2 regions of the Rhizobium sp. YTUHZ045 genome follow, and region 2 is predicted to be linked to the other one. Evidence: riboswitches for the same ligand, from Rfam matches in the RefSeq annotation. Region 2 holds a riboswitch; the other holds the start of a gene.
What was found. A riboswitch is a leader RNA that binds a small molecule or an ion and turns the genes downstream of it on or off. The one in region 2 is predicted to bind S-adenosylmethionine.

Region 1 (7,183 bases), 660 kb from region 2:
AGCCTCGAGGCATGCCAGCCACAAGTTGTCGGATACTAAGCGCCCCGATTAATCCTTAATCACCTGCCAAAGGTCGGCTGGTGAGCCCGCCAATGGCTGATAAGCGAGCTCCCGCCAGCTTAGGATCACAGCGCTTGAGGCAAATTTAGAAGGATAGTCTTTGCGAGCAAGGCTTAGAACCGATGCTAACTTTCTCATGCTGCTTTCGTCGCGGACTCTTACGTTCGGCGTATTCGCATGACAGAGAGCTGGGATCAGCCAAGGCGCTTCAGCAGGGCTATACCATTGGTTCCAATCATATTTACTCAGCAGTTCCCCCGATGCGAAATGGAGCGACAACATTATCGCGGCTGCCGCTTTAATCGCGATTGAAACGCTTTGATCGGATATCAGGTCAGCAAGCTTATTTGGGTCACATATGTAGCCTTTTACGATGTGAGATATCCCTTCGTCAGGAGACGCCTCACCGTTTAAAACAAGCTCCATGCTTGCGCGTTCCGTAAGCATATTCACGATCCAAGGAAGAAGGCATGCCTCTTCGGGTAGCCGAAGCTCGAATGGGAGCACTTTGCGAACGTAGGCCGGGTTGCCCAGATTGCCGTCACCAAACTCGACTACTTTCGCAATCACAGCCGACCTAAGATCCTCCGGCACAGAGTTAGGAAGGTGGGAGATGATGCTAGCTAGTTGATCAGGGTCGAAATCGCATATAGCGTCTATAAACTTAGGTGAACTCCAGATCGCGGCAGGGAGATGGCGCTCGCCGAACGTCAACAAATGACAAAAATGTTCGGGGATCTTATGGAGGATTTCGATCCAATCCTCCTCGGTGAATTCTCTAGGACCATGGTGGTATATTGCGCGCAGTTTACCAGCATACGGCGAGTTGTCCACTATGTGCCCGCAATCACTGAATGGGGATGCTGTGACCAGTGCCTTCCGGTTAAAAGCAAGGCCGAGGTGCCCCGGAAGCTTACGCAGCCATTCGAGGTTCGGGCTAATGTCGAACAGAGCTTCGTACGTCGCGTGTGTAGGTGACTTCAGATACTTACAGACTGCTGCTATTGCTTTGAAATAACCGCCTGCGGCAGTTAGTTCTGCCAAAATCTCTGACGACCACGTATTCCAATCGCGTGGGCCATCATTTGGAATGTAGTGTATCTCAATCTTCTCCTTGCAGAGCATTTCCTTCGATAGTGAATTTGTATTCCCGAGATGGCGATAGTCAATAAAGCGACTAAAGGTCGCCGCAGTGTCCCTGCTGAAGAACTCGTGTAGAAATTGACCTGAGCGATGCGCTTCGAGAATGACCGCAGTGAGTGAACTGATGACATCCTCGGAGTCGAGGTACCAGTTATCAGCCTTGAGAACGTCAAAGGCTATTCTTCCTACCCAGTTTGCGGTGCCGCGTTCGTCTTCAGGAAATTGTGATTCCCGAAAGAGTGCCGACCGGAATGAAGTCGATTTCGTTGAAATTAACTCGAAAGCTTCATTTGAAGAAGGGTGCCCATCATCTATCATTGCGATTAACGTCGCTGCGGCACCTAACACTTCCTCCTCAGATTTTTCTCGAAGAGATCGCAAAAGGAGATCGATCAGCCAGGACCGAGAGTGATCTCCCGGAGTAGCTGCCAAATAACTCGGTGCTTCAGGTGTAGTTAGAAGAGCCGACAAGCAGTTAGCAAATTGATTTCTAACTCGTCGATCATGCTCGAGGACGCCCTCGACTAAAATACGGCGCACAATTAGCCCGCCATGCGCTAGTCGACGATTTAGATCGCGTGTGTCGCTCTGCCCCTCATCTAATTCCAGCAACGACGAGATGGCGCTCGATATCTCCAAGCGACGCTCGTTTTCAACGAACCCACTCAGCAAAAAGTGCACGACTTCGGCCCAGTGGGAGTCCCCCGCAATCGTCTGAAATCTCTGAGCTACAATATCCGGTGCTGCGGCCGCGATCTCCTCGGCAGCGAAGAATTCCTGGAGTTGTCGGACATCAAAACGAACTGTTTCGCCGTTTTCGGGAGTATTTACCAGCACCAGCCTTTCAGTGGCTGCTTCCATAAGCGTCGACACTGTCTCATCGATGTCAATGTCCTGCAAACTTGAAACAACTTCGGTTACCACGACCTCAAAATCTGAGCGTGTTAGAGCCGTTGTGGCACCACTTTTTGTCTCTGCTCTCGAATGCAGTTCGAACCCAAGGCGATTGTGCAAGGCCCGAATTAACTTGTTTTCTGAACTCAAAAGTTTATTTAGCCGAGCATCGGGGAAGTCTTTGTCTGCCTCCCTCTTCTTAATAACTTCATAGAATCGATCAAACAGCTTCCACTTTCGCTCAGGGGGACGACCTCCGATTCGAACGATAATCGCCATGATGTGCGACTGCAGTGGCGTGGTCATCAAGGAAGCGACGCTGGGAGACGAGAGCGCTTGCTCTAGGATGCCAATTTTAACCGAGCTGTCTTTCTCTGACATCTTATGGCGTAAAAGAGGTTTAGCGCACGCGAGCGCCTTTTCACGAGAAAGCTTTGCAAGTGTTAGATTTGCTGATTGGAAAACGTCGAACTGACCCGAATAACCTTGAGGTCGCGAAGTGCAGACTATCGAGGCATCGCACTTCAATCCCACCAATAGATTATCGACAAAATGCACCACCTCATGGGCAACCTTGTCTTTAATGTCTCCGGGAACTTCGTCGAGGCCATCGAAAATGAACAACCATCGTCCAGATGAAAACAGACGTTTCAAGGTTCCAGGTAATACGCCTTGGGCTAACTCCCGAGTGAGCAGATACTCTAGATAAGCTAGTAGTCGCGTTGCTTTATCCGGCTGCTCACCAAACCACTGCGCGTAAGACTTCAACTCTACCGTTACCGGAATGCGTGGCGCTATTGGCCACAACTCCAAATCGATGCCAACTTGCTTGATGTTTCTCGCTAATTTCTTTTGCTTTGGAGTGACGGACGGTCCGTCAGCAGTGAGTATCAAAGAGGCGCGCTGAACTTGAGCGATGAATTGGGTGATCGTCGATTTCCCCTGGCCTGGACCGCCTTTTATGAACCAGATGCGTGCTCGTTCGGGGTCGCGTTGCCACCTCTCCCAAAGGTCGATGTCGGCGACGTCGTCGGGAAGAGCTTGAGGATAAGCAAGTGATTTAGCTAAAGCTTTCGCCGCAAGTTGGTTTTTTGCCGGCGTTATAAAGGGAAGGTCTGTAAATATGTCTTGTAGAGGTGGCTTGTCCTCTTCGTCGGAGCCTGCTTGTTCAAGCTTGGAGTAGAGCTGGCCCTGAAAATCCGTAACAAGAAAATGCCTTAATATGTCGTCTCCGTCCGCAGAGGCGTCATTTAGGGTTTTGTAAATATTTCTGATTACGTGTCCAGCCGTTACAAACTCGCCATACTGGGCCGCAACAGCCTCGTATGTGGAGAGCAGGCTGAGAATTTTTGCTCCACCCCAAATGTGGAACCGCTTAACTAGCTGCGGGCGGTATTTCTTCACTAACGCTTTGGCTTGATCATATACACCGGTCTCAGGTACGCCAGAGGGGTCGAAATTGGTGGCGAGGATGTAGATGTCCGGCCATTTGCGCTTCGTATTTTGAGCGGCGAAGGCTTTTAGCTCTTCTTCCAGTTGAGCCAAAAGCCATTTGCCATGGTCTTTGGAAAGGTTAGGCGCGTGAAACTTTGACTGGATATACCATATCCCGGACCAAGCATCTTTTTCGCTTGGATAATTCGAAGCGCCCTCGAAGAATCCATCACGACCGCCATCAGGTCCAGGCCCAAATCCCGTGTGCCCAGCACCTAGCACGTGCAACGCCAATGAGTTTACCAAGTGTTCGAACGTATTTGGATCGAGGCGCGTCAATTCGAATTCGGAATACGTCACACAAATAGCTCCCATGCCAACGAATCAATATCAAAAGTTGCGTTCAACTCTTTAGAGCGTTGAGCAACCATTGTCGCTACTATCGACACAACCATTGTATAAATATTGATTCAGGGTCAACTTCTGGCGGCAGATGGATTATATCGGGGTATGCGCCACTAAAGGAAGTTAGCAGGCACCAACTGTCATCGCATATTGTTACCCGCGAGCCTAAGTAATATTCAGGCTATCGTGTTCTTTAATGAACATTTCTGCGCGTCGCCGGAAGGATCGCTGGAGCGGGTGAAGGGAATCGAACCCTCGTATTCAGCTTGGGAAGCTGCTGCTCTACCATTGAGCTACACCCGCGATGCGCTGAGATTTCCAACAGATGGGGGCGGCTGTCAAGTCGCGTTTCAGATCCGGAAGTGCTTCGAGAGCTTGAGGCCCTGGGCCTGGTAGTTGGAGCCGAGGCCGGAGCCGTATAGGCTGGCCGGTTTTTCCTGCATGTGCTCGTAGACCAGGCGGCCGACGATCTGCCCGTCTTCGAGGATGAAGGGCACTTCGTGGCTTCGCACTTCGAGCACGGCGCGGCTGCCGCGCCCGCCGGCCGGCGCGTGGCCGAAGCCCGGATCGAAGAAGCCGGCATAGTGGACGCGGAATTCGCCGACCAGCGGATCGAAGGGGGTCATCTCGGCGGCATAATCCGGCGGCACATGCACGGCTTCACGCGAGACAAGGATATAGAACTCGTCGGGATCGAGGATCAGCTCGTTGCGGCCGCGGCTGTAGAGCGGTTCCCAGAAATCAAAAATATCGTGCTGGTCCTTCTCATCGACGTCGACGACGGCGGTATGGTGTTTGCCGCGATAACCGATCAGGCCGTCCTTGTCGCCGGTGAGATCGATCGACAGCGCAATGCCGCCGCCCGAGACGTTCGGCTGCTTGCTGGCAACGAGCGTTTCGCTTTCATGCAGCCTCAGAAGTTCCGGCTCGCCGAGCACGGACTGGCCGACACGGAAGCGGATCTGCGACAAGCGCGAGCCGCGGCGCACGACGATCGGGAAGGTGCGCGGGCTGATTTCGAGATAGAGCGGGCCGGAATAGCCCGGCGGGATCTTGTCGAATTCCTGGGCGTAGTCGGTGATGACGCGGGTGAAGATATCGAGCCTGCCGGTCGAGCTCTTCGGATTGGCCGAAGCCGACATGTCGGCAGGCAGCGCTAAGCTCTCCATCAGCGGCACGATATAGACGCAACCGGTTTCGAGCACCGCGCCCTGGGAAAGGTCGATCACGTGCAGGCTCAGCCGATCGAGCTTGTCCGAGACCAGATGCGAGGGGCCGGGCATGAAGGAAGCGCGCACACGAAACGCCTTGCTTCCTAAGCGCAGGTCGAGACTTGCCGGCTGGATCTGATCGCGGTCGAGCTCCCGCTCGGAGTTCAGACGCCCCGTTTCGAACAGTGCCGCAATCGCGCGGTCCGCCAGAATTCCAGTTTCGCGAGCCATCATGCCCCATCCATCATTTTGCCGCCGACAAAACCAAACTCGGGGAATTGACGCAAGCAGCTAACAGCAGTATTGCAGAATTATCCCGTGGTGATTTGGCCGGTCGGCTTGCAGCCACGTTAAACAAGTGGCTAAAAAGACCGGGTTATGAAACCGGTCTGCTTTTGCGGCCGGTTTTTTTGTTATGTGAAGGTGATGGCATGAGCAAGACCTGGCGCCCGGCAACCCAACTCGTGCATGGCGGCACGCTGCGTTCGCAATATGGCGAAACATCAGAGGCAATCTATCTCACCCAGGGTTTCGTCTATGAGACGTCGGAAGCGGCCGAAGCCCGCTTCAAGGGCGAAACGGACGGCTTCATCTATGCCCGCTACGGCAGCCCAACCAACGACATGTTCGAAAAGCGCATGTGCGCATTGGAAGGCGCTGAAGATGCCCGCGCCACCGCCTCCGGCATGGCGGCCGTCGCCGCCGCCGTCCTCTGCCAGGTCAAGGCAGGCGACCACATCGTCGCCGCCCGCGCGCTGTTCGGCTCCTGCCGCTGGGTCGTGGAAACGCTTGCGCCGAAATACGGCATCGAGTGCACGCTGGTCGACGGCCGGGATCTCGCCAATTGGGAAAAGGCGGTCCGCCCGAATACCAAGGTATTCTTCCTGGAGAGCCCGACCAACCCGACGCTCGAAGTAATCGATATCGCAGGCGTCGCCAAGCTCGCCAACCAGGTCGGCGCCAAGGTGATCGTCGACAACGTCTTCGCGACGCCGCTCTTCCAGAAGCCGCTCGAACTCGGCGCCCATATCGTCGTCTATTCCGCCACCAAGCATATCGACGGCCAGGGCCGGTGCCTCGGCGGCGTGGTGCTCGCCGACAAGGCATGGATCGACGAGAACCTGCACGACTATTTCCGCCATACCGGCCCGGCCATGTCGCCGTTCAATGCCTGGACGCTTCTGAAGGGCATCGAGACGCTGCCGCTGCGCGTCAAGCAGCAGACTGAGAATGCGGCGAAGATCGCCGATTTCCTGGCAGAGCAGGGCAAGGTCGCCAAGGTGATCTATCCCGGCCGCAAGGATCACCCGCAGGCTGACATCATCGCCAAGCAGATGACCGGCGGCTCGACGCTCGTCTGCTTCGAGCTGAAGGGCGGCAAGGAGGCGGCCTTCTCGCTGCAGAACGCGCTTGAGATCATCAAGATCTCCAACAATCTCGGCGACAGCAAAAGCCTGATCACCCATCCGGCAACGACGACGCACAAGAACCTGACGGAAGAGGCGCGTGCCGAACTCGGCATTTCTCCGGGCACGGTGCGGCTTTCGGCCGGCATCGAGGATACGGACGACCTGATCGAGGATTTCGCGCAGGCGCTTTCCAAGGTTTCGGCCTGATCGACTGGAATAGCGGCCGGACTTCAATGAGGAGCCGGCCGCCGATCTGCGGGAACAAGTACCCGCGCGCCGGCGTTGCGAAGTAAAATTAACGCTGACGATTAGGCTTAACGATCGAAAACCATACGATGATCACCATTTGACCGCTGATCAACGTTCCGTTTCTTGACGGACGGGGCCTCTTTATAAGATACGGGTAACATATCTTGACTATGGTGCAAGGCATGTATCGCGCCCTCACAAGAGATATCGAAGTCGTGGTCGAACCGTTCTATCTGGAGGAGCAATCCGATCCGGAAGACGATCGCTATGTCTGGGGTTACCGGATCGTCATCAGCAACAATTCCGGCGTCGCCGTTCGCCTCATCAATCGCTACTGGAACATCACCGACCAGAACGGGGTGGTGGACGAGGTGACCG
Region 2 (7,183 bases):
ATCATAGAGCGATCCCTCGCCGCCGGCGTTCTCCCCCAGAAACTTGACCGGCACGACGGCGCGCTCGATCGCCAGCGGCAGGCCGTCGGCGAGGCGCAGACGGTCGAGTCTCAGAACCGGTTCGCCGGCGCCGAGGCCGAGCAGAAAGGATTCCTCCGGAGACGGCGTGTTGACCTCGCGTGACAAGATGCGCGCGGCCGGCAGACGCCCGCGCGAGCGCATGTCGGCGGAGAAGGAGGAAAGCCGCCAGAGCGACTGTTCCATGCGCTCCACCTTACCCGATACGAAAGTACCGCTTCCGTGGCGCGATTCCAGTGCGCCCGCCGCCATGAGGTCGCGATAGGCAGTGCGCACGGTGACGCGGCCAAGCTTGAGAGCCTCGGCAAGGTCGCGCTCGCCCGGCAGCGCCGTGCCGGCCTTCAGCAAGCCCTCCTGAATGAGGCTGGTCAGCGCCTGCGCCAGCCGCTTGTAGAGCGGCCCGGCCAACGCTTCGTCGCGCAGGCCGCGTCTATTGAGTTCAGCTACTAGACTGGTTCTATCCATGGGTAGACAATAGAACCTATATAGAACCAATCGGCAAGTCTGAATCGGACAAGGCATAAAAAAACCCTCTCCGGCAAACCGAAGAGGGTTTATAACGGTCAAATTTGACAGCCGTGCGTCTCTAGAATGCTCAGCTCTTGGTGAAGATGTAGTCCGTCTCCTGGCGCAGCACTTCGCCGGGGCGCAACACTGCATTCGGAAAGCCTTCGTGGTTGATCGCATCCGGCCAGACCTGCGTTTCCAGGCAGAAGCCGGCGAACGGGCCGTATTTGCGCCCGCCGAGGCCGGGAGCACCTGTATTGAGCTTGAAGCCGGCATAGAACTGCACGCCCGGCTCGGTGCTGCGCACTTCCAGCGACACGCCGGAATAGAGGCTGCGGGCGAGTGCCACAGTCCGCTTGGCGGTGCGTTCGCGAGACAGGCAGAAATTATGGTCGTACAATGCCTGTTCATTGCCGACGAAACGCTTCATCGGAGCCATCTCGCGGAAATCGAATTCAGTGCCGGCAACGGGCCGGATTTCGCCGGTCGGCACCTGCTTTTCGTCGGTCGGCAAATAGTGATCGGCGGCGATCATGATGTCGTGGCCCAGCGCATCGTCGCGGCCGTCGAGATTGAAATAGGCGTGCTGGCAGACATTGGCGAGCGTCGGCTGGTCGCTTGTTGATTCGTAGGTGATCGACAGCTCGCCGTTGCCATGCACCCGGAACGTCGCCTGGATGGTGCAATTGCCGGGGTAGCCGGCGCGGCCGTCGGGATCGACGATCTTCATCACCAGCCGGTCGACGTCATGCTCGACGATCGTCCAGTTGCGCTTGCCGATGTTGTCGCTGCCGCCATGCAGATGCGTCACGCCGTTTTCGTTCCGCTCGAGCTGATAATCCTTGCCGTCGAGCGTGAACCTGCCGCCGCCGATGCGATTGGCGCAGCGGCCGGGCGTCGCGCCGAAATAGGCCGAGTAGAGCGGGTAGTTGTCGAACTCCTCGAAGCCAAGCTGCAGCGGCGCGTCATGTCCCGCAAGGCGCAGATCCTGGATGACCGCGCCCCAGGTGATGATCTTGGCCGTCAGGCCGCCGCCATTGATGACGACGCGATAGACGGTTTCGCCCGCCTTCGTCTGCCCGAAAACATCCCGCTCCAACTTATCCGACATAATCGACCGTCCGTTCCTTTGCGCGTCCGATAAGACGCGCGGCGCTATAGAGTTCCGGACCGGAACCTGCCCGCATTTGCTCCAAACCGCAACCGGGCAGGTCAGAAAGAAATGCCGGTCAAAGATCCATGCCGATCTCTTCGACGTCATAGGGCGTCGTCTGGTAAATCTCATTGATCCAGTTACCGAACAAGAGGTGCGCATGGCTGCGCCAGCGGTTCTGCGGCGCAAGCGTCGGATCATTATGCGGGAAGTAATTATGCGGCATCTTGATCGGCACGCCGGCATCCACATCGCGGAAATACTCATCCGAAAGCGAGGTGGAATCATATTCGACGTGGTTGAACATGTAGAGCCGCCGGCCCCTCTTCTCGTGCACGAGGCATACGCCCATCTCGCTGGATTCCATCAGGATTTCAAGGCTTGCGGATTTCTCGATATCTTCGCGGCGCACCTCGGTCCACCGCGACACCGGAACCTCGAAATTGTCGGAAAAGCCGTTCAGATAGATGGAGGAAGGCTTCAGGTTTCGGTGCCGGTAGACGCCAAAGGCCTTTTCCTTAAGCTCATATTTCGGAACGCCGTGGAAGTGATAGATCGCCGCCATCGCGCCCCAGCAGACGTTCATCGTCGAATGGACGTTGGTCTCGGTCCAATTAAAGATCTCCTGCATCTCTGCCCAATAGGTAACGTCCTCGTAGGGCAGAAGCTCGATCGGCGCTCCGGTGATGATGAAGCCATCGAACTTGCGCTGCTTCACCTCTTCCCAGGTCTGGTAGAAGGCGAGCAGGTGATCTTCGGATGTGTTCTTCGCCTTGTGGCCGCCGATGCGGATGAGAGACAGCTCCACCTGCAGCGGCGAAGCGCCGACGAGACGGGCCATCTGCAGTTCGGTCTTGATCTTGTTGGGCATCAGGTTGAGCAGGCCGATCTGCAACGGTCTTATATCCTGACGGATCGCCATCGTCTCGGTCATCACCCGCACACCTTCCTGAACCAGGGTTTCGAAAGCGGGCAGCGTATCGGGGATCTTGATGGGCATTTGCGGTCAACTCGATCGAAAATAAAAAACCGGCGGCGAAAAAATCGCTACCGGTCCGCACGCGGCCCTTTAGCGACTTTTTTAACGTGGCTGCAAGCCGGCCGGCCAAATCACCACGGAGTGCCTTAATTAGTCCCAGTTGAGCCGCGAATCAACTCCGAATGCATGCAGGAGCGGAGCGCCAAGAATCATCACAGTTTAATGACTGATAAAATCTGTTGATAGACCGGTAACGCCACCATGTTAATAATGACAGTATGGGCGGTGTTGGAAAAGCATGATGGCAGATAAGATCGAGGGGAGGCCGGGCACCAGGAGGCAGGATAAGGTTGGTTACGACTTCAGCCTGACATATCGCCTCGGAGTAATGTTCTCGGCATTCTGGAATTCTGAAGTGCGTGGCAAGGTGCTGTTTCTGGCAACCGTGCTGATCCTTGTCATCCTTCTGACAGCTTATGGCCAGGTCATTCTGAACGAGTGGAACGCCCCCTTCTATGATTCGCTCGAGCGCCGCGATCTCGGCGAATTCTTCCATCAGCTCGAAATCTTTGCGATGATCGCCGGCACGCTGCTGCTGCTCAACGTGCTGCAGGCCTGGCTGAACCAGATGACCGCGCTCTATATGCGCGAGGGCCTGTCGCGCGATCTCGTCAATCAATGGCTGAAGCGCAAGCGGGCGCTGCGGCTCGCCTCGAGCGGCCTGATCGGCGTCAATCCCGACCAGCGCCTGCACGAGGATTCCCGTAACCTCGCCGAAAGCACAACAGGGCTCGTTCTCGGCCTCTTACAGTCAACCATTCTTCTGGTGAGCTTCATCGGCGTGCTCTGGGAGCTGTCGAGCGGCTTCGTCTTCCACATCAGCGGCCACAGCTTCTCCATTCCAGGCTACATGGTCTGGGCAGCGATTTTTTATGCCGCCTCCGCCTCGGTGCTGAGTCAGGTCGTCGGCCGCAAGCTGGTCAAGCTCAATGCCGACCGGTTCTCGAAGGAGGCCGAGCTTCGTTTCACGCTGATGCATGCCAATGAGAACATGCCGGCAATCACCGTCGCTCGCGGCGAAGAGAATGAACGCCGGCGCATCAACACCGACATCAGTTCGGTGCTGAGGGTGGTCAAGCGGCTCGCCATGGCCAATACCAATCTCACCTGGGTTTCGGCCGGCTACGGCTGGCTCGTGATCGTTATCCCCATTATCGTTGCCGCACCCGCTTATTTTTCCGGCGGCCTCACCCTCGGGCAGCTGATGATGTCGGTCGGCGCCTTCAACCAAGTCAATACGGCGTTGCGCTGGTATGTCGCCAATTTCGGCCCGATCGCCGAATGGCGTGCCACGCTGATGCGCGTCACCGACTTCCGCCAGGCGCTGCTCGACATGGACGAGGACTTTGGCGTGAAGGGCAGCATCGCCTATGAAAACACCACCCCCGACAAGCTGACGCTGAAGGATGTGGTGATCAATGCCAAAATCGGCGAAGACATCGAGGAATGCGGCGGTTTTCGCCTGCGTGAAACCGATATCGTGATCAAGGCCGGCGAAAAAATCATGATCAACGGCGATCATAGCGTCAACCGCAAACTGCTGTTCCAGGCCTTGGCCGGGCTCTGGCCGTGCGGCAGCGGCACGATGGGTCTGCCGCCGATCGACGACATGCTGTTCGTTCCGCAGATTGCCTATATTCCGGGCGGCACTCTGCGCGAGGCGCTTGCCTTCCCCGAAAGCCCCGATGCCTACGAGCAGGCTGCCGTCGAGGCGGCCCTTGAAAAGGCCGGCCTGCACTCTCTGATCGCAAGGCTCGATACCCGCGCCCGCTGGGACAAGTTGCTCGACGGCGATGAACAGAAGGCGATCGGCTTCGCGCGCCTGCTGCTGGTGCGCCCGCGCTGGATCATCTTCGACGAAGTGCTCGAGGGCATGGAGCCGGAATGGCAGGAAACGATGTGCAGCGTGCTGACTTCGATACCCGAAGCCGGCATGATCTATATCGGCCGCTCTGAAACCTATCTGGAGGCGCTGCAGCCGCGGGTGCTGCATCTGCAGGCTCTGCCTTCGAGATCCGAAGAGCCGCAGCAGCAGGTCGCCCAGACCACCGGCGCCAGCGCCAGTGCGGGCGCAGCCGTCGTCCCCGCGCCGGCGCTTTAAGACCTCCCCATCAGCAGGGGTTTTACCTGCAGCGTGACGCGAGCGGCTGAGCGCGAGAGTCTCAGCCTTCGAGCTCTTCGCGCAGCATTTCGAGCTCCAACCATTCCTCTTCCATCTTGGACAGGCCGGCGCGCAGCTTTTCCATCTCGCTTGCAAGCCGATTGAAGGCGGCGGGGTCACGCGTGAAGAGACCGGGATCGGCCATGACAAGTTCGCGCTTGGCGAGCTCGGCCTCCGCTTTCGCCATCTCCTTCGGCAGATTTTCCAGCGCGAATTTCTGCTTGAACGAAAGCTTGCCCTTCGAGCCTCCGCCGGAAGCTGTTATCTCCTGCGTCTTCGGCTTCTCCGCCGCCTTCTCGGCCTTCCGGCGCTCTTCGATCGCGCCCTTGCGCTGCGCCAGCATGTCCGTGTAGCCGCCGGCATATTCGATCCATCGGCCGTCGGGCGCATCCGGTACGGCGGGCGCGATCGTCGAGGTCACGGTGCGGTCGAGGAAATCGCGATCGTGGCTGACGAGAATGACGGTGCCGGGAAAGCCGGCGACGATTTCCTGCAGGAGGTCGAGCGTCTCGATGTCGAGATCGTTGGTTGGTTCGTCGAGGATCAGGAGGTTTGCCGGGCGCGCCAGGATGCGTGCCAGCATCAGGCGGGCGCGTTCGCCGCCGGAGAGGCTTTTGATCGGTGTGCGCGCCTGTTCCGGCTGGAACAGGAATTCCTTCATGTAGCCGGTGACATGGCGCTGTTCGCCGTTGACGAGCAGGTTTTCGCCACGCCCGTCCGTCAGGTAGTTTGCAAGCGTATCCTCGGGGTTCAGGTCCTCGCGTTTCTGGTCGAGGGTGGCGATCTCCAGGTTGGTGCCGAGTTTCACTGTGCCGCTATCGGGCGAAAGCTGGCCGGTCAGCATTTTCAGGAGCGTCGTCTTGCCGGCACCGTTCGGTCCGACGAGACCGATGCAATCGCCGCGATGTACGCGGATCGAGAACGGCGTGACGATGGCCCGGTCGCCGAAGCTCTTGGTGATCTTCTCGGCCTCGATCACCAGCTTGCCGGATTCCTGCGCGTCCGAAACCGTCGCCTGCACCGTTCCTTGCGGTCCCTTATGGCCGCGATATTGCGAGCGCATCGTCTGCAGCTCACCGAGGCGGCGCATGTTGCGTTTGCGCCGGGCCGTGACGCCGTAGCGCAGCCAGTGTTCTTCGCGCTCGATCGCCTTGCCGAGCTTGTGCTGCTCCAGTTCTTCGGCCTCCAGCACCTGGTCGCGCCATGCCTCGAAATGCGCGAATCCCCTGTCGAGCCGGCGCGAGGCGCCGCGGTCGAGCCAGACGGTTGCCGTCGAGACTTTTTCGAGGAAACGACGGTCGTGCGAAATCAGCACCAGGGCGCTGCGGGTCTTCTGCAGCTCGCCTTCCAGCCATTCGATTGTGGGAAGGTCGAGATGGTTGGTCGGCTCGTCGAGCAGGAGAATATCCGGTTCCGGGGCCAGTACGCGGGCAAGCGCGGCCCGGCGCGCTTCACCGCCGGAAAGGGTGTTCGGATCTTCTTCGCCGGTCAGGCCGAGATGCGACAGAAGATAGGTGACGCGATAGTGGTCGTCGCCCGGTCCCAGCCCGGCCTCGGCATAGGCCTGAACGGTGCGGAAGCCGGCAAAGTCCGGGGCTTGTTCGAGATAGCGCACCGTCGAAGACGGATGGCGGAAGACCTCGCCGGACTGCGCCTCGACCAGGCCGGCGGCAATCTTCAGGAGTGTCGATTTGCCAGAGCCGTTACGCCCAACGAGACAGATCTTGTCGCCGGGCTCGACCTGCAGCGAAGCGCCCGCCAGCAGCGGTGCGCCGCCGAAGCTCAGGAAGATGTCGTCGAGTTTCAGAATGGGAGGGGCCAAAATCAGACTCCGGAAAGATCATAGGGTCGGGCAAGCACGATCGCCCGGCCGCTCTCGAGCGAAAAGCGAACCTTGCCTTCCGCGACATTTGAAATGGTGCGCGATGAGCCGAAAGGCAGATGGAAATCCGTGAGCGGATAGCGCGCATTCTCGATGGAGAGCCCCTTCAGCTCGCTGAACCCGGGGACGGAAAACAGGCAGCCCTTGGGAAGGTCCAGTTCGACCGTGCCGGCGAGCAGCGGAACGGCCTCTTCCTTGCCCGAGGTCAGCAGGACGTCGAAACCCTGTTCAGCAAGGCCGACGGCCGACAGCAGGTGCTGAAGCGCATGGTCGGAGCGTTCGCCGCCGAGCGCGCCGGCGAGGATCAGCCGCCGGGCGCCTCGGGCGACCGCTTCCGATACCGCGATCTCGCCGTCCGTTGCC

Region 1: it holds a riboswitch for S-adenosylmethionine, as region 2 does, so the genes downstream of both, NMA58_RS00870 (O-succinylhomoserine sulfhydrylase) here and metA (homoserine O-acetyltransferase MetA) in region 2, are expected to answer to the same signal.

Annotation. Positions count from the first base shown of each region.
Region 1 is NZ_CP101432.1:171,443-178,625, reverse strand. Features, by position in the region: gene NMA58_RS00885 (hypothetical protein) at 49-3,891, opposite strand; tRNA gene NMA58_RS00880 (tRNA-Gly) at 4,166-4,239, opposite strand; gene NMA58_RS00875 (2'-deoxycytidine 5'-triphosphate deaminase) at 4,287-5,381, opposite strand; SAM riboswitch at 5,456-5,534, shown strand; gene NMA58_RS00870 (O-succinylhomoserine sulfhydrylase) at 5,579-6,763, shown strand; gene apaG (Co2+/Mg2+ efflux protein ApaG) at 6,988-7,183, shown strand, end outside.
Region 2 is NZ_CP101432.1:4,020,189-4,027,371, reverse strand. Features, by position in the region: gene NMA58_RS19775 (GntR family transcriptional regulator) at 1-543, opposite strand, end outside; gene NMA58_RS19770 (aldose epimerase family protein) at 674-1,696, opposite strand; gene metA (homoserine O-acetyltransferase MetA) at 1,815-2,738, opposite strand; SAM riboswitch at 2,788-2,865, opposite strand; gene NMA58_RS19760 (ABC transporter ATP-binding protein/permease) at 3,019-4,878, shown strand; gene NMA58_RS19755 (ABC-F family ATP-binding cassette domain-containing protein) at 4,940-6,760, opposite strand; gene NMA58_RS19750 (thiamine diphosphokinase) at 6,763-7,183, opposite strand, start outside.